4 regions of the Streptomyces sp. NPDC087787 genome follow, and region 1 is predicted to be linked to each of the others. Evidence: riboswitches for the same ligand, from Rfam matches in the RefSeq annotation. Region 1 holds a riboswitch; each other region holds the start of a gene.

Region 1 (6,947 bases):
CGACGTCGGCGTGCTCGATGCCGAGGGCGGTGCGCGGGTTGCCGACGTGCAGGTTCGGGGTGAGCCACACCTTGTCGCCGCGGTGCAGGGTGCCGTGGGTGACGCGCTCGAGCCGGCGTACGACGGTGTCGGGCCGGTGCGGGGCGGTGGGCAGGACGGGGCCGACCACCGCGTGGGAGCCGTTGCCCGCCAGGCCGTAGGTGCCCGGGCGCAGGGAGGCGAGGTCACGGGTGAGGCTGATCTGGCCGGCGGCCGTGGCGTGCACGGTGAGCCGGGGTTCGGTGGGCAGGGGCCGGCCCGGGAGCACCTTGAGCGCGGCGTCGCTGGCCAGCCGGCCCGCGGCGACGCTCGCCGCGCCGGCCGCCAGGACAGCGGTGACGGCCGCGGCCGTCGCTTTGACTGTGGGCACGGCTCCAGTGTCCTGGCGCACCCGGTCACCGGCCAGTGGGACGGAGGGTCGGGGTGACATGTCCGCGCGGGTTCCATGAAGAGCGGCGTTCATTCCCGCACGGCCCGCACCGCCCGCACACGCGCTCATTCCCGCACGGCCCGCACCGCCCGCACACGCGGCCACCGTCCCCGGGCCGTCCCGGGCCGTCTCCGGGCCCTCCCCAGGCCTCTCCGCAGCCTCCCGCCCCGGCCCCGGGCCTCAGGTCCCGACTCCGGCCCCGGCTTCCGCTCCCGCGCTCACCCCTGCCCCTGCCCCTGCCCCTGCCCCTGCTGTCCGTACCCCCGCAGCCGCTCCCCCGCCTCCGCAAGTTGCTCCGGCGTCAGCAGAGCCGGTGTCAGGCCGGGGACGCCGGACGCCGCCAGCCACACCCGGCACATCCACTCGAGCTGGGCCGTGCGGTCGTAGGCCTGGTCGAGGGTGGCGCCGTAGGTGACGGTGCCGTGGTTGCGCAGCAGGCAGCCCGTGCGGCCGGCGAGGGCGCGGAGCATGTTCCCGGCCAGCTCCTCGGTGCCGTACGTGGCGTACGGGGCCACGCGGACGGGGCCGCCGAGCGCGCCGGACATGTAGTGGATCAGCGGGAGCTCGGTGACGAGGGTGGAGACGGCCGTCGCGTGCACGGCGTGGGTGTGGACGACGGCGCCCGCGTCGGTGCTGCGGTAGACCGCGAGGTGCATGGGCAGCTCGCTGGTCGGCACCAGGGTGCCGAGCACCTGCCGGCCGTCCAGGCCGACACCGGTGACGTCGTCGTCCGTGAGCCGGTCGTAGGGGATGCCCGAGGGGGTCACCAGGACGGTGTCGCCCACGCGCACGGACACGTTGCCGGAGGTGCCGACGACCAGTCCGTCCGCCACCGTGCGGCGGGCCGCCGCGACCAGCGCCTGCCAGGCGCGCGCCGTCTCCCCGAGTTCGCTCATGTGCCGATCCTGCCAGGACGCCAACCGCGAGCGACCGGTCCTTCCCATGGCACCGCAGGAACAGACACCGCGATGACCGACTCAGTTCATCTTCTGTTCACTCAGGTTACCTACGTTCAACGCGCCAATGACGCTCGAACGATTGCCTGGGTAAATGGAAAGCTTCTCGCTGATCCTCGCGATGGTGGTTGTCACCGCACTCGCGTTCGATTTCACGAACGGTTTCCACGACACCGCGAACGCGATGGCCACGACCATCTCGACCGGTGCACTCAAGCCCAAGGTCGCGGTGACCATGTCCGCCGCGCTGAACCTGGTGGGCGCCTTCCTGTCCGTGGAGGTCGCCAACACGATCTCCAAGGGTCTCGTCAACGAGAACGGCATCCGTCCCGAAGTCATCTTCGCCGCCCTGGTGGGCGCGATCCTCTGGAACCTGCTGACGTGGCTGGTCGGACTCCCCTCCAGCTCCTCGCACGCCCTCATGGGCGGTCTGATCGGCGCCACCATCGCCTCGGCCGGCTTCGGCGCCGTGCACGGCGGCGCCCTGGTCACCAAGGTCCTCATCCCCGCGGTCGCCGCCCCGGTGGTGGCGGGTCTGGCCGCGCTGGTCTCGACCCGGCTGTCGTACGGCATCGGCAACAAGTCGAATTCGCACGGCAAGGCGGCCGAGAAGGGCCACCGTGCCGGACAGATCGCCTCCGCCGGCCTGGTCTCGCTGGCCCACGGCACCAACGACGCGCAGAAGACCATGGGTGTCATCACCCTCGCCCTGGTCGCCGGCGGCGCCCTCGCCCCCGGCTCCAACCCTCCCACCTGGGTCATCCTGTCCGCGGGCCTGGCCATCGCGCTCGGCACCTACATCGGCGGCTGGCGCATCATCCGCACCATGGGCAAGGGCCTGACCGACCTTCAGCCGCAGCAGGGCTTCGCCGCCCAGACCAGCGCGGCCACCGCCATCCTGGCCTCCTCCCACCTCGGCTTCTCCCTGTCCACCACGCACGTCGTCTCCGGTTCGGTGATGGGCGCGGGTCTGGGCCGCAAGGGCGGCGTGGTCCGCTGGTCCACCGCGAGCCGCATGGCCGTCGCCTGGGCCCTCACGCTGCCCGCCGCGGCCCTGGTCGCGGCCGGCGCGGAGGCCGTGACGCGTCTCGGCGACTGGGGCACCTGGCTCGTGGCCGCGTTCCTGGTGGCCTCCAGCGCCGCGATCTGGAAGATCTCCCGCCGCGAGGTCGTCGACCACACCAACGTCAACGGCTCCGAGGAGCCGGTCGGCGTGATCACTCAGGCCATCGCCGCCGTCACCCCGCCTCCGGCCTCCCCGGCGGCCGAGGGGCTCACGGCCACGATCCCCGCCCCGGCATCCGCGTCCACCGCCGACCCCGCGCCCGTGGCGACGCCGCCGGCCGCCGCCGTCTGAGCCGGCGTCACCGGCAGAAGGAAGAGAAGCAGCATGAAGATCGACTGGGCGGCACTCGGCTCCGTCTTCGGCGTCAGCCTCGGCGTCACGGTGGGCCTCGTGGCCCTGTTCACCCTCGGCATCGCCGGGCTCTCCCGCCGCGAGCGGGCCGTGGCCCAGGGCGACGGCGGCGGGGCCCTCGCGGTCACCGGCGCCTACGCCTGCTTCGCCGCGTGCGCCGCCGCCGTGGCCTACGGCATCTACCTGATCGTGGCCTAGCCCGGCCCGGGGCCCGGTACCTCCGGGTCCTGGCCCCGCACGTCACCCGCCCATCCCGGGCCGTCCCCGCGACGTCCCGGGATGGGCGGTTTCGTCGTCCCGTGCGCCCGCGGTGTGTGCCTCATCTCAGTACGCCTGCGCAGGTCAACGGCAGGTTGACGGGTGTTCGCGGTGCGTGGTGGACTTCCGGAGCCAAGTACGGCGGCAGGAGAGGAAGTCCGGTGCGAATCCGGCACGGTCCCGCCACTGTGACCGGGGAAGAACATCCCCGGGAGTCAGGAACTCTCACCGCCGGTCTCGTCGAACCAGGGCGTGGACACCCTGAGTGAGGACATATAGCCATGCGCGGCTGCCGACCGAGGTTCACCAGCGGCTCACCGACCGACCGCACGACCGGCTGACCCGATGGGTGCCGATCGCGTCTTCGCGTACGGCGCCGCTGCCGGCCTCCTCGGTGACGTGCTCCTCGGCGATCCGCGCCGCGGACACCCCGTCGCCGTGTTCGGACGGGCCGCGGGTGCCGTGGAACGCGCGCTGTGGCGGGACCACCGCGGCCGGGGCGCCCTGCACACCGCCGTGTGCGTGGGGGGTGCCGTGGCGTCGGCCGCGCTGGCCGCGTCCGCCGTGCGTTCCTCCCGTACCGCGTCCGTCGCGCTGACCGCCGCCGCCACCTGGGCCGTCGTCGGCGGCACCTCCCTCGCCCGGGAGGCGCGGCAGATCGGGCGCGCCCTGCAAGCCGGGGACGTCGAGGGCGCCCGGGCGCGGCTGCCGCATCTGTGCGGGCGCGATCCGCAGGCGCTGGACGCCGACGGGATCGCCCGGGCCGTCGTCGAGTCCGTCGCCGAGAACACCTCCGACGCGGTGGTGGGCGCGCTGGTGTGGGGCGCCGCCGCCGGAGTGCCGGGGCTCGTCGGCTTCCGCGCCGTCAACACCCTGGACGCCATGGTCGGGCACAAGTCGCCCCGGTACCGCCGCTACGGCTGGGCCTCGGCCCGCCTCGACGACCTCGCCGGCTGGCCGGGGGCACGGCTCACCGCCGCCCTGGCGGCCGTGGCGGGCGACGACCCGCGCGGCGCCGTACGGGCCTGGCGCGCCGACGCCGGCAAGCACCCGAGCCCCAACGCCGGCCCGGTGGAAGCCGCGTTCGCGGGGGCGCTCGGAGTGCGGCTGGGCGGCACGCTCTCGTACGGCGGGCGGGTGGAGCACCGCCCGGTGCTCAACGGCGCCGGACGCGCCGTCAAGCAGGGCGACATCGAGCGCGCGGTACGGCTCTCCCGCCGCGTGGGCTGGCTCGCGCTCGGCGTGTGCGCGGGCGCACGGCTGCTGAAGAGAGGACGGACGTCATGAGGGGCGGTCTGCTCGTCGCCGGCACCACCTCCGACGCCGGGAAGAGCGTCGTCACGGCCGGGATCTGCCGGTGGCTGGTGCGCCAGGGCGTGAAGGTCGCCCCGTTCAAGGCGCAGAACATGTCCCTCAACTCCTTCGTCACCCGGGAGGGCGCCGAGATCGGGCGGGCGCAGGCCATGCAGGCCCAGGCGTGCCGCGTCGAGCCGACCGCGCTGATGAACCCGGTGCTGCTCAAGCCGGGCGGCGAGCAGAGCAGCCAGGTCGTCCTGCTGGGCAGACCGGTGGGCGAGTTGAGCGCCCGCGGCTACCACGGCGGGCGGCAGCAGAAGCTCCTCGGCACCGTCCTCGACTGCCTCGCCGAGCTGCGGGGCACGTACGACGCGGTGATCTGCGAGGGGGCGGGCAGCCCGGCGGAGATCAACCTGCGCCGCACCGACATCGTCAACATGGGCATCGCGCGCGGCGCGCGGCTGCCCGTGCTCGTCGTCGGCGACATCGACCGCGGGGGCGTCTTCGCCTCCTTCTTCGGCACGGTCGCCCTGCTGTCGCCGCGGGACCAGGAACTCGTCGCCGGGTTCCTCGTCAACAAGTTCCGCGGGGACGTCTCGCTGCTCGAACCCGGCCTGGACATGCTGCGCGGGCTCACCGGCCGGCGCACGTACGGCGTGCTGCCGTTCCGGCACGGGCTCGGCATCGACGAGGAGGACGGACTCCGAGTCTCGCTGCGGGGCGCCGTGCGGGAGTCCACCGTGGCGCCGCCGGTCGGCGAGGACGTGCTGCGGGTCGCCGTCTGCGCCGTGCCGCTGATGTCCAACTTCACCGACGTGGACGCGCTCGCCGCCGAACCGGGCGTCGTCGTGCGGTTCGTGGACCGGCCCGAGGAACTGACCGACGCCGACCTCGTCGTCGTGCCCGGCACCCGCGGCACGGTCAGGGCGCTGGAATGGCTGCGGGAGCGCGGCCTCGCACGCGCCCTGGCGAGCAGGGCCGCCGAGGGGCGGCCGGTGCTGGGCGTCTGCGGCGGCTTCCAGATCCTCGGCGAGCACATCGAGGACGACGTGGAGAGCCGGCGCGGACACGTCGACGGACTGGGCCTGCTGCCCGTACGGGTCAGGTTCGCCCGCGAGAAGACCCTCACCCGGCCGGAGGGCGAAGCCCTCGGGGAACGGGTCGAGGGGTACGAGATCCACCACGGGGTCGCCGAAGTCATGGGCGGCGAAGCCTTCCTGGACGGCTGCCGGGTGGGCGCCGTCTGGGGCACGCACTGGCACGGCTCGCTGGAGTCGGACGGCTTCCGCCGGGCCTTCCTGCGCGAGGTGGCGGCCGCCGCGGGCCGCCGTTTCGTGCCTGCCCCCGACACCTCGTTCGCCGCGCTGCGCGAGGAGCAGCTCGACCGGCTCGGCGACCTGATCGAACAGCACGCGGACACGGACGCGCTGTGGCGGCTCATCGAGTCGGGCGCGCCGCAAGGACTGCCTTTCATTCCACCGGGAGCGCCCGCATGAGCACAGTGTTGTTGTTGTCGACCGCCGACACCGATCTGCTCGCCGCCCGAGCCTCGGCCGCCTCCTACCGGATCGGCAACCCGACCCGCGTGGACGTCGGCCAGGAACTTCCGGGGCTGCTCGACGGCGCGGACATCGCCGTCGTACGGCTGCTCGGCGGCAAGCGCGCCTGGGAGGACGGGCTCGCCGCGGTGAAGGCGTCCGGCGTGCCGACCGTGCTGCTCGGTGGAGAGGCCGTGCCGGACGCCGAGTTGATGGCCGAGTCCTCGGTGCCCGCCGGGGTCGTGGCGGAGGCGCTGAAATACCTCGTCGAGGGCGGCCCGGACAACCTGGCGGAACTCGCCCGGTTCCTCTCCGACACGGTGCTGCTGACCGGCGAGGGCTTCGAGGAGCCGCGGCGGATGCCCGAGTACGGCGTCCACGGCGAGCGTGCCCGCCTGGCCGGCCGTCCGACCGTCGGCGTGCTCTTCTACCGCGCCCACGAACTGAGCGGCAACAGCGCGTTCGTGGACACCCTGTGCGACGCGATCGAGGCGCACGGCGCCAACGCCCTTCCCGTCTACTGCGGTTCGCTGCGCGGCGCGGACGCCGGGCTGTACGAGATCCTCGGACGCGCCGACGCCCTGGTCGCCACCGTCCTCGCGGCCGGCGGCACGCACGCCTCGCAGGCCTCCGCGGGCGGCGACGAAGAGGCCTGGGACGTCGGGGCGCTCGCGGACCTGGACATCCCCGTGCTGCAAGGGCTCTGCCTGACCTCATCGCGCACCGCGTGGGACGAGTCCGACGCGGCGCTGTCCCCCATGGACGCGGCCATGCAGGTCGCGATCCCGGAGTTCGACGGGCGGCTGATCACCGTCCCGTTCTCCTTCAAGGAACAGGGCCCGGACGACGTCCCGGTGTACGCGGCCGACCCCGAACGGGCCGCCCGCGTCGCGGGGATCGCCGTACGGCACGCGCGGCTCAGGCACAAGGCCAACGCGGAGAAGCGGATCGCGCTCGTCTTCACCGCGTACCCGACCAAGCACTCACGGGTCGGCAACGCGGTGGGGCTCGAC
Region 2 (6,947 bases), on a different contig from region 1:
CGAACTCGGCGGCTATCGCATTCCGGCCGGTGCGGACATCATCTACAGCCCGTACGCGGTCCAGCGTGACCGGCGCTCGTATCCGGACAGTCTGGAGTTCGACCCCGATCGCTGGCTTCCCGAACGCGCAAAGGACGTACCGAAATATGCCATGAGCCCGTTCGGAGTGGGTAACCGGAAATGCCCGAGTGACCATTTCTCGATGGCACTTCTCAGTCTCTTCACCGCCACGGTGGCGACGAGGTTCCGCTTCGAGGAGGTCCCCGGCTCGGACGGTACGCCACGGGTCGGTATCACCCTGCGCCCGCAGAAGATGCTGGTGCGGCCGGTGCTCAGGTGACCTGAGCGGCGCGGCGCGCGTTCAGGCGGCCTGCGGGCCCCGGAACGCGCGCCGGTAGGCGTTCGGGGTGGTGCCCAGCGCGCGGACGAACTGGTGCCGCAGCGCCGACGCGGTCCCGAACCCCGTACGGTCCGCGATCGTGTCCATGGTCTCGTCCGTCGCCTCCAGCAACCGCTGAGCCAGCAGCACGCGTTGGCGCAGGAGCCAGCGGTACGGAGTGGTGCCCGTCTCCTGCTGGAAGCGGCGGGCGAAGGTCCGCGGCGACATATGGGCGCGGGTGGCGAGCTGCTCGACGGTGACCTCCTGGTCCAGGTGCTCCTCCATCCAGACCAGCACCTCGCCGACCATGTCGCAGGAGGACTTCGGCAGCGGCCGCTCGACGTACTGGGCCTGCCCGCCGTCTCGGTGCGGGGGCACCACCATCCGCCGGGCGATCCGGTTGGCCACCTCCGGGCCCTGTTCCTTGCGCACGATGTGCAGACAGGCGTCGATGCCGGAGGCGGTGCCGGCCGAGGTGATCACCGGGTCCGCGTCCACGTACAGCACGTCCGGCTCGACCATCGCCCGCGGGAAGCGCCGGGCCAGCTCGTCCGCGTGCCTCCAGTGCGCCGCGCAGCGCCGCCCGTCCAGCAGACCGGCGGCGCCCAGCACGAAGACACCCGAGCAGACGCTGAGCACCCGCACGGCCTGGACCGGCTGGAGGAGGCCGACCTGATCACGGTGCCGGCCGCCGACGCCGTCACCTCCCGCGGCTATGGTGTCCATGACTACGACACAGCTGCAAGGCCTGATCTCGATGGTCGCCGTCCTGGGGCTCCTGGTCCTCATGGTCCTGCCGTCCGTGATCGGCATCGTCCACGACCGGCGTGCCGACCGCCGGATCCGTCAGGCCCGACAGGACCGGGAGGCCGGGGAGAACCGCGACGAGGCTCAGAAGTCCTCGTCCAGGTCGACGGTGCCCTCCACCGCCACCTGGTACGCCGACGGGCGCCGCTCGAAGAAGTTGGTCAGCTCCTGAACGCCCTGGAGCTCCATGAAGGAGAAGGGGTTCTGGGAGCCGTACACCGGAGCGAAGCCGAGGCGCGTCAGGCGCTGATCGGCGACGCACTCCAGGTACTGCCTCATCGACTCGGTGTTCATCCCCGGGAGGCCGTCACCGCACAGGTCCCGGGCGAACTGGAGCTCGGCCTCGACGGCCTCCCGCAGCATGTCGGTGACCTGCTGCCGGAGGTTGTCGTCGAAGAGCTCCGGCTCCTCCTTGCGCACGGTGTCCACCACGTCGAAGGCGAAGGACATGTGCATCGTCTCGTCCCGGAACACCCAGTTGGTGCCGGTGGCCAGACCGTGCAGCAGGCCGCGGCTGCGGAACCAGTAGACGTAGGCGAAGGCACCGTAGAAGAACAGGCCCTCGATGCACGCGGCGAAGCAGATGAGGTTGAGCAGGAAGCGCCGGCGGTCCGCCTTCGTCTCCAGCCGGTCCAGCTTCTCCACCGAGTCCATCCACTTGAAGCAGAACTCGGCCTTCTCCCGGATGGAGGGGATGTTCTCCACGGCCGCGAAGGCTGCGGCGCGGTCCTCGGGGTCGGGGAGGTAGGTGTCCAGCAGCGTCAGATAGAACTGGACGTGCACGGCCTCCTCGAAGAGCTGGCGGGACAGGTACAGCCGCGCCTCGGGGGAGTTGATGTGCTTGTACAGCGTCAGCACGAGGTTGTTCGCCACGATCGAGTCACCGGTGGCGAAGAAGGCCACCAGCCGCCCGATCAGGTGCTGCTCGGACGGGCTCAGCCTGGCGAGGTCGGCGACGTCCGAGTGGAGGTCGACCTCCTCCACGGTCCAGGTGTTCTTGATGGCGTCCCGGTAGCGCTCGTAGAAGTCCGGGTAGCGCATCGGACGGAGCGTCAGCTCGAAGCCGGGGTCGAGCAGGTTCTTGGTCTCGCTGGTCATTACTGGCAGGCCTCGCAGGACTCGGGGTTCTCAAGGGAGCAGGCGATCGCGTCGGCGTCCGGCGCCGCCTGCTGGACGGGGACGGTGGCGGCGGCCTGCGCCCGGGCGGCGCGCGCGATCCGGGTCGCCGGGCGGGACCGCAGGTAGTACGTCGTCTTGAGACCCTGCTTCCAGGCGTAGGCGTACATCGAGGAGAGCTTGCCGATGGTCGGCGTCTCCAGGAACAGGTTCAGGGACTGGGACTGGTCCAGGAACGCGGTGCGGGCGGCGGCCATGTCGATCAGGCCGCGCTGCGGGATCTCCCACGCCGTGCGGTACAGCCCGCGCACGTCCTCGGGGATCCAGGCGAAGTCCTGCACCGAGCCGTTGGCGTCGCGCAGCGCCTCGCGGGTGCGGGCGTCCCAGACGCCGAGCGCCTTCAGATCGTCCACCAGGTACGAGTTGACCTGGAGGAACTCCCCGGAGAGTGTCTCACGCTTGAAGAGGTTGGAGACCTGCGGCTCGATGCACTCGTACACGCCCGCGATCGAGGCGATGGTGGCGGTCGGGGCGATCGCGAGCAGCAGCGAGTTGCGCATGCCGACGGCGGCGATCCGCTCGCGCAGGGCCGCCCAGCGCTCCGGCCAGGTCAGCTCGACGTCGTAGTGGTCGGGGTGCAGCACGCCCCGGGCCGTACGGGTCTTCTCCCACGCGGGCAGCGGGCCGCTGCGCTCGGCGAGGTCGGCGGACGCCTCGTACGCGGCGAGCATGATCCGCTCGGCGATACGGGTGGACAGCGCCTTCGCCTCCGGGGAGTCGAAGGGCAGGCGCAGCTTGAAGAACACGTCCTGCAGGCCCATGGCGCCCAGGCCCACCGGACGCCAGCGGGCGTTGGAGCGGCCCGCCTGCTCGGTCGGGTAGAAGTTGATGTCGACCACGCGGTCGAGGAAGGTGACCGCGGTGCGGACGGTCTCGTCCAGCCGCTCCCAGTCGATGTCCCCGCCGGCCACGAACGCGCCGAGGTTGACCGACCCCAGGTTGCACACCGCCGTCTCGCCGTCGTCGGTGACCTCCAGGATCTCCGTGCAGAGGTTCGAGGAGTGGACCACGTGGCCCGGCTGCGCGGTCTGGTTCGCGGTGCGGTTGGCGGCGTCCTTGAAGGTCATCCAGCCGTTGCCGGTCTGCGCGAGGGTGCGCATCATGCGGCCGTACAGGTCGCGGGCCGGCATGGTCTTGCGCGCCAGGCCCCGCGCCTCCGCGGCCCGGTACGCGGCGTCGAACTCCTCGCCCCACAGGTCGGTCAGCTCCGGCACGTCCGCGGGGGAGAACAGCGACCACTGCCCGTCGGCGTTCACCCGGCGCATGAACTCGTCCGGGACCCAGTGCGCGAGGTTGAGGTTGTGCGTCCGGCGGGCGTCCTCGCCGGTGTTGTCGCGCAGTTCCAGGAACTCCTCGATGTCCGAGTGCCAGGTCTCCAGGTAGACCGCGGCGGCGCCCTTGCGTCGGCCGCCCTGGTTCACGGCGGCCACCGAGGCGTCCAGGGTCTTCAGGAACGGCACGATGCCGTTGGAGTGCCCGTTGGTGCCGCGGATCAGCGAACCGCGGGAGCGGATGCGGGAGTAGGCGATGCCGATGCCGCCGGCGTGCTTGGACAGCCGGGCGACCTGGAGGTAGCGCTCGTAGATGGAGTCCAGCTCGTCCTTGGGGGAGTCGAGCAGGTAGCAGGACGACATCTGCGGGTGGCGCGTGCCGGAGTTGAACAGTGTGGGGGAGGAGGGCAGGTAGTCGAGTCGGCTCATCAGCCCGTAGAGCGCCTCGACCTCGTCGACGGACCGCGCGGTGTCGTCCTGCGCGAGACCGGCCGCGACCCGCAGCATGAAGTGCTGGGGCGTCTCGATCACCTTGCGGGTGATCGGGTGGCGCAGCAGGTACCGGCTGTGCAGGGTACGCAGGCCGAAGTAGCCGAAGCGGTCGTCGGCGGCCCGGTCGATCATCGCGTCCAGGCGGTCGGCGTGGGCGCGGACGAACTCCGCGGTCCGGTCGGCGACGAGGCCCTCGCGGTGGCCCACGGCGACCGAGTCGGTGAAGGAGGCGACGCCCTGGGAGGCGGCCTCGGCGCGGACGGCGAGGGTCAGCAGCCTGGCCGCCAGCCGGGAGTAGGCGGGGTCCTCCGAGATGAGCCCGGCGGCCGCCTCCGTGGCCAGTTCGTGCAACTCGGCCTCGTCGGCCCGCGCCGACCGGCCGCGCAGCGCGGCGGCGGCGACCCGGCCGGGGTCGGCGTCGGGGAGGTCGGCGGTCAGCTCGGTCAGGGTCCGCAGCAGGACGGCACCCGGACCGTCGGTTTCCGTGGCTGCGACTGAAACCGGGTCGGCTGGCGCGATGGTCACGTGGAGCTCTCCCTCGCTCGGCACGGGGCCTCGCCGAGGGCAGGGGGCGGCACACGAGCGCACACGGCGCCGCGTCCACCGGCCCATTCCGCGAGGCCCGGACGTCAGGGCACCCGGACCGGACGGCCGGGCGCGCTGTCGGCAGGTCCTCGGACTGACGCTCGTGGCGGGCCTTGGGGGCAAACGCGCACGAGTACACCGTTGCGGGACAGTTCCGGATTCGCACCGGATTCCCCTGCGGCGACATTGAGCACGAGCATACATCTTGTGCTGAGCGAGTCGGGCACCCCCATATGTTGTGCCGCGCCGACTCCGGAGCGTGTCAGAGTGTCAACTCGTAGGTGAGCAGCATGATGTCGTCCAGCTGGGGGAGCGGGTTCCAGTCCCGGCCCGGTGTGCGGACGAAGCCCAGGCGCTCGTAGATGCGGTGGGCGGTGTGCATGGAGCTCTGGGTGGACAGCACCACGCGGACACAGCCCTCCACGGCCCGTGCCCGGTCCGTACAGGCCCGTACGAGGGCCTCGCCGACGCCCCTGCCGCGCGCCGCGTGTGCGACCGCGAGCATCCGTATCTCGGTCTCCCCCAGACCGGCGAGGTCGGCCATGGGGCCGGCGCCCGGGACGAAGGTCACCCCGCCGAGCACCTCCCCGTCCACCACCGCCACCAGTACCTCGGCCGCGGCCGCCCGCTTGGCCACGTCCCGCAGCTCGCCGAGATACCCGTCGCTCTCACCGAAGTCCAGGAGCCCGTCCCGGAGGTAGGCCTGGGCGGTGATCTCACCGAGGATGCCGTACTCGCCGGGCTCGGCCGGCCGGATCATGAAGTCCATGCGCCGAGTGTGCCGCACGGGCACGGCAGCGGGCCGCCGGATTCCTCCGGCGGCCCGCGGGGTGCCTCCGGTCCCAGTGCCGCGGTACTAGTGCGGGGCCGCCGTCGTGGCCGGCGGGAGCTCCGCCTCGACGCCCGGGTCGCCGGCGTCCGCCGTATAGTCCTCCGGACGGGTCTCGTCCACGCCCTGGGGCGCGTTGACCGCCCGCAGCACGAACGTCAGGACCACCGCGACGGCCGCGTTGAGTACGAACGCCGTCAGCCCGATGTAGCCGATCTCGCCGATGCCCGGGATCTCCTTCGCCGACCCGCCGAAGTGCTTCTGCGTCGGCGAGGCGACCCCGTAGGCGGCGACCGTGCCGTAGACCATGCCGACCGCCCAGCCCGCCAGCAGCGCCCAGCGGTGGAGCCAGCGGGTGAACAGCCCGCCGACCAGGGCAGGGAAGGTCTGCAGGATCCAGATGCCGCCGAGCAGCTGGAAGTTGATGGCGACCGTCTTGTCCATGGTCAGGACGAAGACCAGCGCGCCCACCTTCACGAGGAGCGACACGATCTTGGAGACCCGGGTCTCCTCCCGCGGTGTCGCCTGCGGGCGGATGAAGTCCTTGTAGATGTTGCGGGTGAACAGGTTCGCGGCGGCGATCGACATGATGGCCGCCGGCACCAGCGCGCCGATGGCGATCGCCGCGAACGCCACGCCCGCGAACCAGTCCGGGAACATGTTCTCGAAGAGCTGCGGAATGGCCAGCTGGCCGTTCTTCACCCGCACGCCCGCCGCGATCGCCATGAAGCCCAGCAGGGCGAGCAGGCCCAGCATCAGCGAGTACAGCGGCAGGATCGTGGTGTTGCGGCGGATCACCTCGCGGCTGCGCGAGGACAGCGTCGCGGTGATCGAGTGCGGGTACATGAACAGCGCGAGCGCGGAGCCGAGTGCCAGCGTGGCGTACGTCCACTGGCCGGCCGCCGCCGGGACCAGACCGCCCGAACCCGACTCGGTGAACTTCTGGCCCGCCTTGGCGAACACCTCACCGAAGCCGCCCAGCTTGATCGGGATGTAGATGATGGCCACCGCGATCACGATGTAGATCAGGGTGTCCTTCACGAACGCGATCAGCGCGGGCGCGCGCAGCCCCGACGAGTAGGTGTACGCCGCCAGCACGCCGAAGGCGATCAACAGCGGCAGGTCCTTCACGAACCAGTGGGTGCTGTCGCCGCCGCCGACGCCCATCACGTCCAGGACCGCCTGGATGCCGACCAGTTGGAGCGCGATGTACGGCATGGTCGCGAGGATGCCGGTGAGCGCCACCGCCAGCGACAGGCTCTTGGAGCCGAACCGGCCGCGGACGAAGTCCGAGGTGGTCACGTATCCGTGCCGGTGGGACACCGACCACAGCCGCGGCAGGAACGTGAAGATCAGCGGGTACACCAGGATCGTGTACGGCACCGCGAAGAAGCCGGCCGCCCCCGTC
Region 3 (6,947 bases), on a different contig from region 1:
CGACTCGGCGGTACCCGCCCGCCCTGCCCTTCGTGGCCACACAGCACTGGAGCCTGAACACCGGAAGCAGGGTCGCCGTCTACCACTACCCGCCCGCAGGCCAGGGCAGCCGACACCCCGTCCCGCTCGTGTACCTCCATGGCGGACCAGTCCGCGGGATATCGGTACTTGATCACCGGTTCCTGCAACTCCTGGCCCGCCAGGGCCACGATGTCTACGCCTACGAACAGGCCGGCGGCGGTCGCAGCGACCTGCTCCCCATGGACCAGTACACGATCTCCAGATCGGTCCGTGACCTCGACGCGTTCATCCAGCGTCTGGACAAGGGAAGGGTCGACGTCCTCGGCTTCTCGGCCGGCGCGGTCGTCCTCACCCGGGCCCTGGCTGAACCCTCGGCCGCCACCCGGCTGCACCAGGCGGTCATCGCCGAACCCGGCCCGATGGACGGCCCCACATCGAGGGTCACCGGGCACAAGGGACGTCCGTCAGCGCGCGGCCTCGCACCGAGCGCGAACGGACCGCGATCGACACACATCCCCCGGTACGCCGTGGCGTTCGGCCTCATGCGGCTCGGCCTCCTCACCACCGACACCGGGCTGATCGGACAGGCTGAGGGCGACAACGCGTTCACCGCCGCCGACCTCGGCAGCGACACGGCTTCCGCCTACTGCGCGCGCGACGCGGACCGCATCCCGTCCGAGGACACGCCCCAGAACTTCTCCTTCAGTCCCGCCGCCAGCCTCCGCGTCCAGCAGACGGTGAAGGACTCTCCCTCCATCGCGTCGCGACTGAGGCGCTCCAAGACCCCCGCCATGCTGATGATCGCCGAGTGCTCCTCGCAGCTTCGCCAGTGGGCGACCACCATCCTGGCCAATGACCCCGCCATCCAGCGCACGCAGTACATGTCCGGCGTCGGGCATCACATGTGGAACGGCCTGGATGACAACAACGATCGAGCCGCGGCGGTCATCACCGCGTTCCTCCGAGGCGAGCGGGCGCCCCTGCCCGACCACCCCACCCGCGAGGAGATTCCCGCCTTCCTGCGCGACCGCGAGTGACCCTCCGCGGTGCGCGTCGCGGTCGCGCGTGTGCTGTGACGCCGCCCGTACACGCCGTCGTGTACGGGTTCCAGGCGAACCCGGCACGTAACCCCTTCTCGGCATCCGGCCGTTGTACTCGTTGCAAGAGGTGACGCGGTGTGACAAGGGGGTGCTCAGCCATGGCAAGTGGCAGTGCGCTTGATTCGTCCGGCAGTATGAAGGCGTTCGGGGCGGCCCTGAAGGTCTTCCGTGAACGGGCCCTGCTGACGCAGGAACAGTTGGCCGAGCGGCTCAACTACTTGCACGCTTCGGTCGCTTCGGTGGAGCAGGGGCGGCGGATGCCCTCCGCGACCTTCGTCGAGCGGGCGGAGGAGGCTCTGGAGTCGTTCGGTGTGCTGCGGGCCGTGGCCCGGCACGTGGGGCGGCAGCGCGGGCTCGCGGTCTGGTTCCGGGAGTGGGCGCAGCTGGAGGAGACGGCGGTCAGCCTGTGCACGTACGAGTGCCGGGTCGTGCCGGGGCTGCTCCAGACCGAGGCCTACACGCGCGCGGTGATGCTCAACGTGCCGCCTCCGCCGACGGTGGAGCAGTTGCAGGAGCGGATCGCCGCCCGGCTGGCGCGGCAGGAACTGTTGACGCGCAGGCCGCCGGTCGCGTTCAGTTTCATTGCCGAGGAGTCGGTACTGCTGCGGCACACGGGAGGCGAGGAGGTCACCCGGGAACTGCTCGACCACCTCCTCGTCCGCACGCAACCGTGGAACGTGGAGCTGCAGATCATGCCGCAGCGGCAGCCCCACCACGCGGGTACGGACGGGCCCATGCAGCTTCTTGAGACCCCGGAGCGCCAGTGGTTGGGGTACTCGGAGGGGCAGAAGACCGGGCAGCTGGTTTCTGACCGGGAAGCGGTGAGCGTGATGCAGATGCGCTATGCCAAGATGCGCTCGCAGGCTCTGTCCCCCGCGGACTCGGCCGAGTTGTTGCAGCGGATGCGAGGAGCGCTATGAGCACCAACAGTCAGCTGGAATGGTTCAAGAGCAGCTACAGCGGGTCCGAAGGCGACAGCTGTGTGGAAGTCGCACTCGCACTCGGAGCCGTGCACGTACGCGACTCCAAGCAGATTGACGGACCGCGGTTCGAGGTCGCCTCCCCGGCGTGGGCGGAGTTCCTCGGGTTCGTGGGGTAGACCGGGAGCTGTGGCTCAATAGCCGCCGAGGAGGGCCCGTACCCTCCGCAGCGCCTCCGGGCCGGCGGTGCTGTGCCAGCGGGTGGGGTCTGCGGGGCGGCGGCCCCACAGGAGGAGGACGCGGGTGGCCGCGTCGCTCTCGATCGTGGCCGGGCCCTCCGGGGCGGCGAACCGGATGGTGCCGCCGTCGGCGTCCGCGGCCACCACGATGTCGTCGGTGCCCGGGGTGCGCAGGCGGCCCTCGACCCGCCCCTCGGGGCCCAGGTCCAGACCGGCGCGGCCCCGGACCAGCAGGGGCCGGCCCACCGACACCACGCTGTGCTCCGTCATCCACGACTCGTTGAGGGACCGCACGGCCGTCCGGTCGTCGCCGGTCAGGTCCCAGCGGTGGAGGATCAGTTCCTCCCGCATGTGTTCCGCGAAGAAGGGGACCTTCACGGACCGGCCGGTCCACATCACGTCCGTGTCCGGGGACAGGTCCTGCGCCGCGGCCGCCGCGATTTCGGTGAGCTGTTCACAGTTGGTCATGAACGACGCCCAGAGCTCGGTGTCCGACATCCGCCGGTAGGGAGCCTCGCGCGCGAAGCTCCTGGTCTCCACCGGTGCGCCCGCGAGGAACGCGCGCAGCACCCGGGCCAGTTCCTCGGCGTTCCCCGTCTGGTGGACCAGGATGTCGCGCACGGTCCACGCCTCGCACCACGTGCCGTCGTCGGGCCTTCGGCCCTGTACGGCGTGGACGAAGGGAGCCAGCTCGGGCAGCGTGTCGTCGACCTTGGACGGGATCACGAGCCATGGGTATCCCGGTCGGGCCGCAGACCAAACCAGCGGGCGGCCGATCGGGGCATCGTGCCTCGGGGCGGAACGCCGAGCGGGTGCGGTCGCCCCCTCCGTGGGTACCCGTTCGTGTGCGGCGGCCTGACGACCGTACGAGGAAGAGCCGGGGCGAGCGCATGCCCGAACTGCCGGATGTCGAGGGATTCCGCGAGGTGCTGATGACCTGCGGCCGGCAGCGGCGTGTCACGGACGTCGAGGTGCGGGACACCGGGGTGCTGCGGGGCGTGAGCGCGCAGCGGCTGCGGAGGGAGCTGACGGGCCGGCGTCTGGGGGAGGCGTGGCGGCACGGGAAGTGGTTGTTCGTGCCGGTCGGCGGCGACGGCGGCGGTCTTGTACTGGTCTGGCACTTCGGCATGACCGGGTCGCTGCGGTGCTGTGCCCCGGACGAGCCCCTCGCGGCGCACGACCGCGTCGTGTTGACGCTCGACGGCGCCCGGCACCTGCGTTACCGCGATCAACGCAAGCTCCAGGGCGTGCAGTTGGCCGACGACGCGCGGCTCGCGCGGATCGTGGGCGGTCTGGGTCCCGACGCCCTGACCGTGAGCCGAGCGGAGTTCCGGGACCTGCTGTCGGGACGGCGGCGTGCCGTCAAGAGCGCGTTGATGGACCAGTCGGTGATCGCGGGACTCGGCAACCTCCTGTGCGACGAGATCCTCTGGAGGGCCCGGGTGGCACCGCGGACCCGGGCGCGGGACCTGAGCGAGACCGCGCTTCGGCGTGTTCATGCGCGGATGGGCCGGGTCCTGGAGTCGTCCGTCCGTGCCGGGTGCGTGCCGCCGAGGCGCTCCTGGCTCACCGGGCACCGGGACGACCGCGAGCCGATGTGCCCCCGCTGCGGGTGGCCCCTGTGCTCGGACCGCGTCGGCGGACGCCGCACGGTCTGGTGCCCGCGGTGCCAGGGATGAGCGGAACGGGCCGTTGCGGAGGGCGGAACCGATCATGGGATGATGACCGGCGACAAAAGGCGACGGCGGTCCGAGGAAGCCGGTGTGAATCCGGCGCGGTCCCGCCACTGTGACCGGTGAGCGAGTTCCGGAACGCCACTGCCCCGTCCGGGGTGGGAAGGCGGGACGAGCGAAGACCCGGGAGCCAGGAGACTCACGCGGTCGCCTCCTCGATCGACGCCGGGGCGGATCTCCCCGGGAGGGGAGTGGGGCGGCGTGCCCGAAATGCCGACGGACGAGGCGCCGGCCGGTGCCGTGGCGGGGAGCGGTCCGGTGCCGTGCCGGGTCGTCGTGTGCCGGGACTGCTGCTGCGGCAGCCCCAAGGTGACCGGGGTGGATCACGCGGCGCAGACCGCGCGGCTGCGCGCGGAGGTGCCGACGCGCGTCTCCGACTGCCTCGACGTGTGCGAGCAGGCGAACGTCGTCGTGGTCCAGCCCTCCGCCGCGGGCCGGGCGGCAGGTGCGCGGCCGGTCTGGCTCGGACTCGTCAACGACCCGGACGCGACCGAGGACATCGTCGCCTGGGTGCGCGCCGGGGGCCCGGGGGTGGCCCCCCTGCCGGAGATCCTCGACCTGTACACCTTCGCACCGCCACGACGTGCCAAGGAGGCCTGAGTCCCGCGCTCGCGAGGAGGCCGGGCGGAATACCTGTGCGGCTGCCTCGGCGCGTACGGTGACGAGAAGATCGTCCGTGAACTGCGTGTCCACCAGACCCTGGAAGGAACCGACGAGATCATGCGCGTCACAGCGGCCCGCGGCCTGACGGGGGCGTTCGGATGACCGCCGCCGAGGAACCCGTCCTGTTCCACACCGCCGGACGGGCCGCCCACATCACCCTCAACCGGCCGAAGGCCCTCAACGCCCTCACCCACGAGATGGTGCGCCGCATCGACGAGGCACTGACGGCCTGGGAACACGACCCGGCCGTGGAGACCGTCGTCGTCACCGGCGCGGGGGAGCGCGGCCTGTGCGCGGGCGGTGACATCCGCGCCATCCACGACGACGTCCGCGGCGGGGACGGCACCGCCTCGGCCGCCTTCTGGCGCGACGAGTACCGCCTCAACGCCCGTATCGCCCGCTGTCCGAAGCCGTACGTCGCCGTCATGGACGGCATCGTGATGGGCGGCGGCGTCGGCGTCTCCGCGCACGGCGGCGTCCGCGTCGTCACCGAGCGCTCGCGGATCGCCATGCCGGAAACCGGCATCGGCTTCATACCCGACGTCGGCGGCACCCGTCTGCTGGCCCTCGCCCCCGGGGAACTGGGCACCCATCTCGCGCTGACCGGTGCGCAGATCGGCGCCGGTGACGCCGTGCTCTGCGGGCTCGCCGACCACTACGTGCCGTCAACGGCTCTGCCCGCTCTCGTCGACGACCTCGCCCACGCCCCTGTGCGGGAGGTGCTGGAGCGCCATGTCCGGCCGCTGCCGCAAGGGGAGTTGGAGGGCCGGCGGGAGTGGATCGACGCCTGCTACGCCGCCGGTACGGTCGAGGACATCCTGAGCCGGCTGCGCGACTACGGCGATCCCGCCGCCAAGGAGGCGGCCGAAACCCTGCTCACCAGGTCACCCACCGCTGTGAAGGTCACCCTGGCCGCCGTGCGCCGCGCCCGCCGTCTCGGGTCGCTGGAGGCGGTCCTCGACCAGGAGTACCGCGTCTCCTGTGCCGCCCTGAGCAGCCCCGACCTGGTGGAGGGCATCCGTGCCCAGGTCATCGACAAGGACCGCGACCCGCGCTGGTCCCCGGGGACCCTCGCCGAGGTGACCGACGCCGACGTGAACCGCTTCTTCACCCCGCTCGGCGACCGCGAACTGGGCCTCGCCGACCCCGGCACCACCGTGGAGGTGAGCGGGACCGCGCGTTGACCGGTCTCGGGCGCAGAAGCGCCTCGCCCGCGACAGGCCGACCGCGCCGTCAGGCAGGTGCCGGTCCGGGCACGTTTGCCGGAACTCCCGACTCGCCCGGTGACGAAGGGAATACGATGGCACGGGCGGCACACGCGGAACGTGCCGCGCGCCGGGGGGAAGGACGCAGCCCATGGCCGCCCAGGACGCCGCCACCGAACTCGTCGGGTTGTGGCCGACGTTGCCACGCCTCGTGGGACCGGACTGGCCGCGTGTGCGCGCGCAGGCCCTGAACCTGGTCGGCCGGCTCGGCGGCGCGGACACCGACGAGGAACGCGTCGCCCACACCGAGTCCCTGCTCGAACTCCTGCTTCCCTACCCCGCGGTGGCCGGCGTCCTCGGGGAGGCGTACCACCGCGGGCGGAGATCCGCCGAATCCGTGACGGACACCCCCGGCTGGACGGAACTGTGCCGGCTGCTGGACGCCGCGCCACGCGAGCAGTGGATCACCGCCCGGTTCGACGCGGACTCCCCGGACGGCTCGCCGGCGGACCGGCGGACCCGCCGGCTGGTCGTCGGCATCGACAGCGCCGCCCACCCGTACGCCTTCTCCTCCGCCCAACTCGACCTGACCGTACCTCCGGAGGCGGAGACGGGAACTCTGGACGTCGAGGTGTACGGAGCGCCGGAGGCCGTCGAGGTGCTGCCGGTGAGCCGGTCACTGGTCGTGCGGCGGCACAGGCCCGGCCACGGGGACGAACCGCCCGGGGCGATCTTCGACCTCCGGTTCCTCAACGACGACCGCCCGGTGTCCCTGATGGTCGTCACCCGCACGACGGACCGGCGCACACCCCAGCAACTCCGGCTCACCGCCCACCCGTCGGGACTGCTGAAGCAGGAGAACCTGCTGAGCCAGTGGCGGCCGGCCACCGACTCCGCCGCGCCGCCGATCACCCTGTCCCTCACCCTGATCTCGGCGGGCGGCGCCCACGTCCTGACCGCGCACGACGCAACGGGCAGCGCCACGGCGGCGATCCCGTACAGCCGTGAGGAACTGGACGCGCTCGTACGCGAGGCGAGGAGCGGGATCGAAGCGCTGCTGCTGGGT
Region 4 (6,947 bases), on a different contig from region 1:
TGCGCCCCGCGCTAGTGGCCCGCGCCTCGACCCTCGGCGGCACTCTGCTCACCCCGGAGGGGTGACGCGGTACGGGGCCCCGCCTCGGGGACGGGCCCGCGGCCCGCGACCGTGCTCCCCCGCGACCGCAGCACCCCCGCCGTCGCCGCCGCGACGACACAGCAGGTCACGGGGAGGAAGAAGGTCAGGTTCAGCGGCACCAGGCGGGTGAGCCAGCCGATGACGGCCGGTCCCGCGAGCATGCCCAGGTAGCCGAGCCCGGCGACCTTGGAGACGTTGGCGCCGGCGGCGTCGGCGTCGGCGTGTCCGGCGGCGCTGAAGAGCTGGGGAACGCAGCCGGAGAGCCCGGCACCGAACAGCCCCCAGCCGGCCAGGGCGAGCGGCGTCCACGGCGACAGGGCGGCCGCCGCCATGCCGACGGCGGCGACCGAGGCTCCGTAGCGCAGGATCGCGGCGGGGCCGAAGCGGGCCGAGACGCGGTCGGCGAGCAGACGGCCGACGGTCATCGTCGCGGCGAACGCGCCGTAGGCGAAGGCCGCGGTGCTGTCGGAGGCGCCTAGGACGGTCCGCAGGTGCAGCACGCTCCAGTCGTTGGCGACGCCCTCGCACAGCATGACCATCAGCGCGAGGACGGCCAGGATCCAGATACGGGTGCGCGCCCGGTCCGCCTGCTCGCCCTGCCCGCCGGACCCGGCCGTGGACTCGGCCCCGGCATCCGCGCCCGGTCCCGCGACGCTGGACGCGGCGGAGGGCAGCAGACCGGGGGCGGCGCACACGGAGGCCACCACTCCCAGCGCTGCGGCCGTGCCGAGCGTCGCCCCCGGGGTCCAGCCCGCGCTCGCGACGGCGGCACCCGCGAGGGCGGCCACCACGCCGCCGACGGAGAACGTGGCGTGGAACGCGGACATCACCGGGCGTCCGTACGCCTTCTCGACCTGGACGGCGTGGGCGTTCATACTCACGTCCAGGCAGCCGTTGCCGAACCCGAGCGCGATCAGGGCGGCGGCGAGCATCCACGGCTGGGAGGCCAGTCCGGGCAGTACCAGGGCGGCGCTGCACAGCACGCCCGAGGCGGGCACGACGATCCGGGTGCCGAGGCGGTCGGCGACCGGCCCGGCCAGCTGCATCCCCACGAAGGCGCCCGCTCCGAGCAGGAGCAGGAAGCCGCCCAGGACGGCGTGACTGACGCCGACGCGGTGCTCGATGGCCGGGATCTGCACGATCCACATCCCCAGCAGGGTCCCGTTGAGGATGAAGTACGCGAAGGTCGCCAGACGCGCGACACGAAGGGATCGCTCCATGGTACGAACGTATCGAACATTCTGCTTGTTTGAAAAGGGTTCCTTCTCACAGTATTTCTGTTTGGCAGCGCATGGTGTTCAATCACGGCCATGGGGAACATGGACCGCCTGAGGCAGATCACGGACGCGGTGCGGGAGGCGGGCAGCCTCGGCGTCGGCCGGCTGGCCGAACTGACCGGGGCCTCGGAGATGACCGTACGCCGAGATCTGGAGACCCTGGCGGCCCAAGGCGTGCTGGAGCGCTACCGGGGCGGCGCCCGGACCCTGCTGCTGCGCGGCGAGGAGCCCCCCTTCACCCTGCGCGCGCAGGAGGGCACGCGGGCCAAGGAGCGCATCGGCGCGGAGGTGGCCGCGCTGATCGCCGACGGGGAGACGGTCGTCCTCGACAGCGGCACCACGTGCCTGGAGGTCGCGAGGGCACTGCGCGGCCGGCGGGTGACCGTGATGCCACTGTCGCTCCAGGCCGTCAACGTGTTCGCCGACGGCCCCGGGCAGACCACCCTCCTCGTGCCCGGCGGGCGGCCCCGACCGGGCGAGGGGGCCCTCACCGGCCCCCTGACCCTGTCCTCGCTGGCGGCGCTGCGCTTCGACACCGCCGTCGTCGGCTGCTGCGGGCTCAATGCGCAACAGGGCCTCACCGCCTACGACTTGGACGACGCTGCGGTGAAGCGGGCGGCGATCGACTCCGCCCGGCGCGTGCTCGCCGTGGCCGACGGCAGCAAACTCTCCCGCACGGCACACGCCTTCGTCGTACCGGTCGCGCGACTGCACACCCTCGTCACCGACGAATCCGCGCCACCCGACGAGGTCGAGGCGTTGCGCGCCGCGGGCACCGCCGTCAACACCGCACGGTAGGAGTGACGTTGACCAGCCGTATGACGCTCATCTCGCCCGCGACGAGCCCGTCGCTGCGGCAGGCCCGGTTCGACGACGGCGACTCGCTCGACAACGGCGGTGCGGCCAAGGCCCGTTCGGCGGCAGGATCGCTGCCCGCGGCCGCCCGGGTGCTCCTGTCCCCGAGCGTGCGCTGCCGGGAGACGGCCTCGGCGCTCGGTCTCGACGGCGTGCCGGCGGCCGAGTTGGCGGGTCTGGACGCGGGTCGCTGGCGGGGCCGGACCCTGGAGGAGGTGATGACCACCGAGCCGGAGGCGGTGGGCCGCTGGCTCGCCGACCCCGACTGCGCGCCGCACGGCGGCGAGTCGGTGCGGGACGTGTGCGAGCGGGTCGGCCGTCGGCTGGACACCGCGCGGGACACCGGCGGCCGTACGCTCGCCGTGGTCGAGCCGGAGGTCGTACGGGCCGCGATCGTCCATGTGCTGGACCTGCCCCTGGCCGGCTTCTGGCGGCTGGACGTACCGCCGTTGACGGCCACGGAGCTCAGCGGACGGGCCGGCCGCTGGAATCTGCGACTCGGGCAGCCGTTGGCGGCGCCCTGACCGAACGCGACAGGCCCCCCGGACCATTCCGAGGGGCCCTGTCGTGCGCGCTGAAGGGTGCTCGTGCGGACTGAAGGGGTTCAGTGCGCGGCCGGCACCGCCTGTACGGACGCGGCGGTCGCCGGCCGGGGGTTCAGCAGCCGCTCGGCCAACTCGCCGAAGACCAGCCCGAACCCGCCCCACAGGACGGCCTGGATGGCCAGCGCGGAGAGCCGGAACCGCCACAGCACGGTGGCCGGGAAGTGCGACGGCACCTCGTTGACGGCGGGCAGGAAGGCGTACGCCAGCCCGATCACCACGGCGAAGGCGGCCACCGCGGTCATCGTCGCGTACCACGTGCCCAGCGCGGGCGCGAGGCGCTTGCCAAGGATGGTGGCGGCGATCGCGAGGAGGATGCTGAGCAGCATCATCAGGAAGTACAGCGTCGTGCGCTTGCCGATGGTGTCTCCCTCACCGACCGCGGGCGGGTTGGCCGGGTACTTCAGGAACGGCACGACGTACACGGCCAGCAGCGCGCAGCCGGACAGCAGCAGCGCGGTCGCCCGCGGGGAGAAGCGGCCCACGCGGCCCAGCGCGAAGCAGAAGGCGAGCGCGGCGATGCCGCCGAAGGCGACCCCGTAGACGAGGATGCCGGTGGCCAGACCGGCGGTGGACTGGAGGGAACGGGAGACGACTTCGACCTCGTCATGGGAGTGGGAGTGCCCGTGGGCGTGCGCCTCCTCGAAGCCGATCGCCTTGTCGACGAACGGCTCCCCCAGGAAGTAGGCGACGACGAGGGCGAGCACACCGGCGGCGAGGCCGGCGAGCATGCCCCGCACCAGGAGGTTTCTTACCGTTGCGGAGTTCATGGGCGTGCGGCGTCCCCCGGCTCAGTGGCAGGGGAAGCCGAGCAGGTGGCGGGCGTCGTGCACCCACTCGTGGACGTCCGTGCCGCTGAACACGGAGGTGGCGCCCTGCTCGGCGCCGACGAAGTACAGCAGGACCAGCATGAGAACGCCGAAGAAGACCGCCCAGGGAGCTATCGCCTTCAGCGGCAGCGGGGCGGGGGCGGCGGTGGCAGTCGGCTGGGCGACGGTCTGCGCCATGGCAGAACCTCCTCTGGGAGTTCGCGTCCCATCTCGGTGGTGCACAGGACGACAGCCACGGGTCTGACTCACGAACGCCCGGAGGCGTTCGCATACAGTGGCGCGACCGTGCCGGATTCCCACCGGCTTCCGTCTCGCCGTCGTCGATATCGGACAGACCGTATCGCGTGCCGCCCGCCCGGCCAAGACCGCGATCTCGGACGTGATCTTCTCCACCGAGAGGTTTCGACTCGCGCACGGCCATCTCACCATCCGGAGCAATCGAAGCGCTGTGACAGGATGCGCGGGCGGGCTCCGGAGCGCCACCGGACTGCGTTCCACCGCCCGCCGCGCCACCCGATCCGCCCGCACCACCCCGGAGGGACGAGCCCCGTGCTCACGTCGTACGCCAGCCACTTCGACACACCCGCCGGGTACCTGGACTTCGCACGCTTCGGGCCGCCGTCCCGGGACGCCGTCACCGCCACCGCGCGAGCACTGGAGGCATCGGCACACGCCGACCACACCACCGTGGACACGCTGATGCGCGCGGAGGAGACCGCGCGGGACACGGCCGCCCGCCTCGCGGGCACCGACGCACGGCACACCGTGCTGCTCCCGAACGCGTCGACCGGTCTGTTCCACGCCGCGCTCGGCGTACGGGAGGGCGTGGTCCTCGCGCCGCGCACCGACTTCCCCGCCAACCACTACCCGTGGCGGCGCAGCGCGGACCTGGGCCGGGCCACGCCGCGCTGGCTCGATCCCGCGCCCGGTTCCGGAGTCACTCCCGACCTGGTCCGCGCCGCGCTGACCGACGACGTCGTGGCCGTGTCGGTCAGCGCCGTGGACTTCCGCACCGGCTTCCGCGCCGACCTGGCGGCGCTGCGCGAGGCGATCGGACCCGACCGGCTGCTGATCGTGGACGCCATCCAGGCGTTCGGTGTCGCAGCTCTGCCCTGGGACGCCGCCGACGTGGTGGTCGCGGGCGGCCAGAAGTGGCTGCGCGCCGGATGGTCGACCGGCTTCGCCACGCTGTCCGACCGCGCCCTGCAATCCCTTGAGCCGGTCCTCACCGGCTGGACGGGTGTGGAGGACGTCGGCCTCTTCGACGGAGCCGAGCACCCGCCCGCCCCGGACGCCCGACGGTGGTCGATCACCAATCTGAGCCCGGTGACGGCCGCCGCGTTCGCGGCCGCGCTGGAGCTCGTCGAGCGGCACACCGTCACCGCGATCGAAGCCGCGATCGCCGTCCGGATCGCCGAACTCACCGAGACCGTCGAGGCGTACGGCGGCCGCGTCCTCTCCCCCACCGACCCGGCGCGGTGCGCGGGCATCCTCTCCTTCACCCTGCCGGCCCACGATCCGTCCCTCGTCGCCAAGGCGCTGCAGGCGGAAGGCGTCACCCCGACCGTGCGCACCGACTCCCTCAGGCTCTCCCCGCACGCCTCGACCCCACCGGAGGCAGCCGAACGGGTCGGGGCCGCGCTGTCGTCCCTGGGTGACTGAACCCTCGGCCGATCTCTTGCGGTCGAACTCGTAAGCCCTCCTCACAGCGCGCACTCGGCCCAGACCGTCTTGCCGGGGCCGAGGCGGTCGCGTACGCCCCAGTCGGCGGCGAGCGCGTCGACGAGGACCAGGCCACGGCCCCCGTCCTGGTCCGGTCCGGGAGCCATACGCGCCGGTCGGGCGGGATGGGTGTCGGTCACCTCGATCCGGACGACGTCCCGGCCCTCCTCGAGGAACAGGGCGAGGGCGAAGTCCCGCCCCGGGACACGGCCGTGGAGAACGGCGTTCGCCGCGAGCTCCGCGACGACGAGCACGACGGTGTCATGCCCTTCGGTCCCGTGGGGACGCCCCCACTCGGTGAGCTGGTGCGCGGCGAGCAGCCGGGCGAGGCGGGCACCGCGCCGGGTGGCGGAGAAACGCTGCGCGAACGTGCGTGTGGGGGTGGTGGATTCGTGGTTCAGGGCTGGCATGCGGGCCAGGGTGCCGCCAGTTGACGGCCCGTCGGCAGGTCCGGCGCTGATACAGATCACGTTGTACTGGTTCACGCACCGGACCGGGTCGGTCGCTGTGCGTGAGCATTGATCGGTCTGGCGTGGCGCAGCCCGGACGACGAACGGTACGGCACGGGTACGGCCCGGTGGCACAGGGGAAGGCGGCTGCGATGACGACGGACAACGGTGGCGGGGCGGGCGGGGGCTGCGAGCCGGAACTCTCCGACAGCCTGAGGACCTTCGGCGCGGTCCTCAAGGCCCTCCGGGAGGAAGCCGGCCTGACACAGGAGCAGTTCGCCCCGCTGGTGCGCTACTCACCCGCGTACGTCGCCAAGATCGAGCAGGGGAGGCGTTTCCCGCCGAGGGAACTGCTGAAGCGGTCGGACGAAATCCTGGGCGCGGTCGCGTCACGGGTGCTGGAGGCTGCGGCGAGGAGCCTGACGCGGAAGGCGGGACTGGCGTCGTGGTTCCGGCAGTGGGCGGGGGTCGAGGAGGATGCGATCTCGCTGTTTGCGTACGAGTGCGCTGTCATCCCGGGCCTGCTTCAGCCCGAGCCGTACATTCGCGCCCTCTTCGAGCGGCGCTTGCCGCCGCTGTCCGAGGAGCAGTTCGAACAACAAGTCACGGCCCGGCTCGAACGCCAGCGCCTCCTGCGGGAGCGGCCGAACAGCACATTCAGCTTCATCGTCGAGCAGGCTCTGCTGGAACGCTGCTTGGCCGGTGTTGACGTGACACGAGTGCTGCTCGACAACCTGCTTGATGTGGGCCGTCTCCGCAACGTGGAGATCCAAGTCATGCCTCTGGTCCAAGAGGATCACGCAGGCTTCGAAGGCCCTCTCTATCTCGCTGAAACAAGCCGAGAACCGATGGGTCGGCTACGTGGAAGCCCACGACTGCAGCATGCTCGTCACCGACACAAAAGCCGCAAGCGCCATGCTTCAGCGCTATGGCAAGATGCGTTCACAGGCACTGAGCCATCAGGCGACCGCGAGCCTGCTGAAGCAGATGCGAGGAGCGCTATGAGGACCACCGAACTTGCTTGGTTCAAGAGCAGCTACAGCGGCGGTGGAGGCGGCAACTGCGTAGAGGTCGCCCTGCGCCCCGGCGCCGTTCTCGTCCGGGACTCGAAGGACGCGGACAGGCAGGAGC

Evidence for each region. A riboswitch is a leader RNA that binds a small molecule or an ion and turns the genes downstream of it on or off. The one in region 1 is predicted to bind cobalamin.
Region 2: it holds a riboswitch for cobalamin, as region 1 does, so the genes downstream of both, ACIOWN_RS25785 (ribonucleoside-diphosphate reductase subunit alpha) here and ACIOWN_RS03680 (cobalamin biosynthesis protein) in region 1, are expected to answer to the same signal.
Region 3: it holds a riboswitch for cobalamin, as region 1 does, so the genes downstream of both, ACIOWN_RS05725 ((2Fe-2S) ferredoxin domain-containing protein) here and ACIOWN_RS03680 (cobalamin biosynthesis protein) in region 1, are expected to answer to the same signal.
Region 4: it holds a riboswitch for cobalamin, as region 1 does, so the genes downstream of both, ACIOWN_RS18270 (CbtB-domain containing protein) here and ACIOWN_RS03680 (cobalamin biosynthesis protein) in region 1, are expected to answer to the same signal.

What each region holds. Positions count from the first base shown of each region.
Region 1 covers NZ_JBIUVQ010000001.1:795,865-802,811, reverse strand. The annotation lists gene ACIOWN_RS03700 (alpha/beta hydrolase) at 1-409, opposite strand, end outside; gene ACIOWN_RS03695 (class II aldolase/adducin family protein) at 688-1,365, opposite strand; gene ACIOWN_RS03690 (inorganic phosphate transporter) at 1,520-2,782, shown strand; gene ACIOWN_RS03685 (hypothetical protein) at 2,816-3,040, shown strand; cobalamin riboswitch at 3,202-3,346, shown strand; gene ACIOWN_RS03680 (cobalamin biosynthesis protein) at 3,446-4,387, shown strand; gene ACIOWN_RS03675 (cobyric acid synthase) at 4,384-5,892, shown strand; gene cobN (cobaltochelatase subunit CobN) at 5,889-6,947, shown strand, end outside.
Region 2 covers NZ_JBIUVQ010000017.1:79,059-86,005, reverse strand. The annotation lists gene ACIOWN_RS25805 (cytochrome P450) at 1-340, shown strand, start outside; gene ACIOWN_RS25800 (helix-turn-helix domain-containing protein) at 362-1,105, opposite strand; gene ACIOWN_RS25795 (hypothetical protein) at 1,104-1,358, shown strand; gene ACIOWN_RS25790 (ribonucleotide-diphosphate reductase subunit beta) at 1,271-2,284, opposite strand; gene ACIOWN_RS25785 (ribonucleoside-diphosphate reductase subunit alpha) at 2,284-4,650, opposite strand; cobalamin riboswitch at 4,773-4,927, opposite strand; gene ACIOWN_RS25780 (GNAT family N-acetyltransferase) at 4,973-5,479, opposite strand; gene mctP (monocarboxylate uptake permease MctP) at 5,567-6,947, opposite strand, start outside.
Region 3 covers NZ_JBIUVQ010000002.1:373,925-380,871, reverse strand. The annotation lists gene ACIOWN_RS05750 (alpha/beta fold hydrolase) at 1-1,058, shown strand, start outside; gene ACIOWN_RS05745 (helix-turn-helix domain-containing protein) at 1,220-2,041, shown strand; gene ACIOWN_RS05740 (DUF397 domain-containing protein) at 2,038-2,220, shown strand; gene ACIOWN_RS05735 (maleylpyruvate isomerase N-terminal domain-containing protein) at 2,236-3,006, opposite strand; gene ACIOWN_RS05730 (Fpg/Nei family DNA glycosylase) at 3,171-3,959, shown strand; cobalamin riboswitch at 4,032-4,154, shown strand; gene ACIOWN_RS05725 ((2Fe-2S) ferredoxin domain-containing protein) at 4,224-4,613, shown strand; partial or broken gene ACIOWN_RS05720 (acyl-CoA dehydrogenase) at 4,653-4,778, shown strand; gene ACIOWN_RS05715 (enoyl-CoA hydratase/isomerase family protein) at 4,775-5,860, shown strand; gene ACIOWN_RS05710 (CHAT domain-containing protein) at 6,033-6,947, shown strand, end outside.
Region 4 covers NZ_JBIUVQ010000010.1:212,942-219,888, reverse strand. The annotation lists gene ACIOWN_RS18295 (LacI family DNA-binding transcriptional regulator) at 1-65, shown strand, start outside; gene ACIOWN_RS18290 (MFS transporter) at 12-1,301, opposite strand; gene ACIOWN_RS18285 (DeoR/GlpR family DNA-binding transcription regulator) at 1,392-2,156, shown strand; gene ACIOWN_RS18280 (histidine phosphatase family protein) at 2,165-2,737, shown strand; gene ACIOWN_RS18275 (CbtA family protein) at 2,818-3,585, opposite strand; gene ACIOWN_RS18270 (CbtB-domain containing protein) at 3,607-3,822, opposite strand; cobalamin riboswitch at 3,859-3,999, opposite strand; gene ACIOWN_RS18265 (aminotransferase class V-fold PLP-dependent enzyme) at 4,195-5,307, shown strand; gene ACIOWN_RS18260 (ATP-binding protein) at 5,349-5,777, opposite strand; partial or broken gene ACIOWN_RS18255 (helix-turn-helix domain-containing protein) at 5,969-6,821, shown strand; gene ACIOWN_RS18250 (DUF397 domain-containing protein) at 6,818-6,947, shown strand, end outside.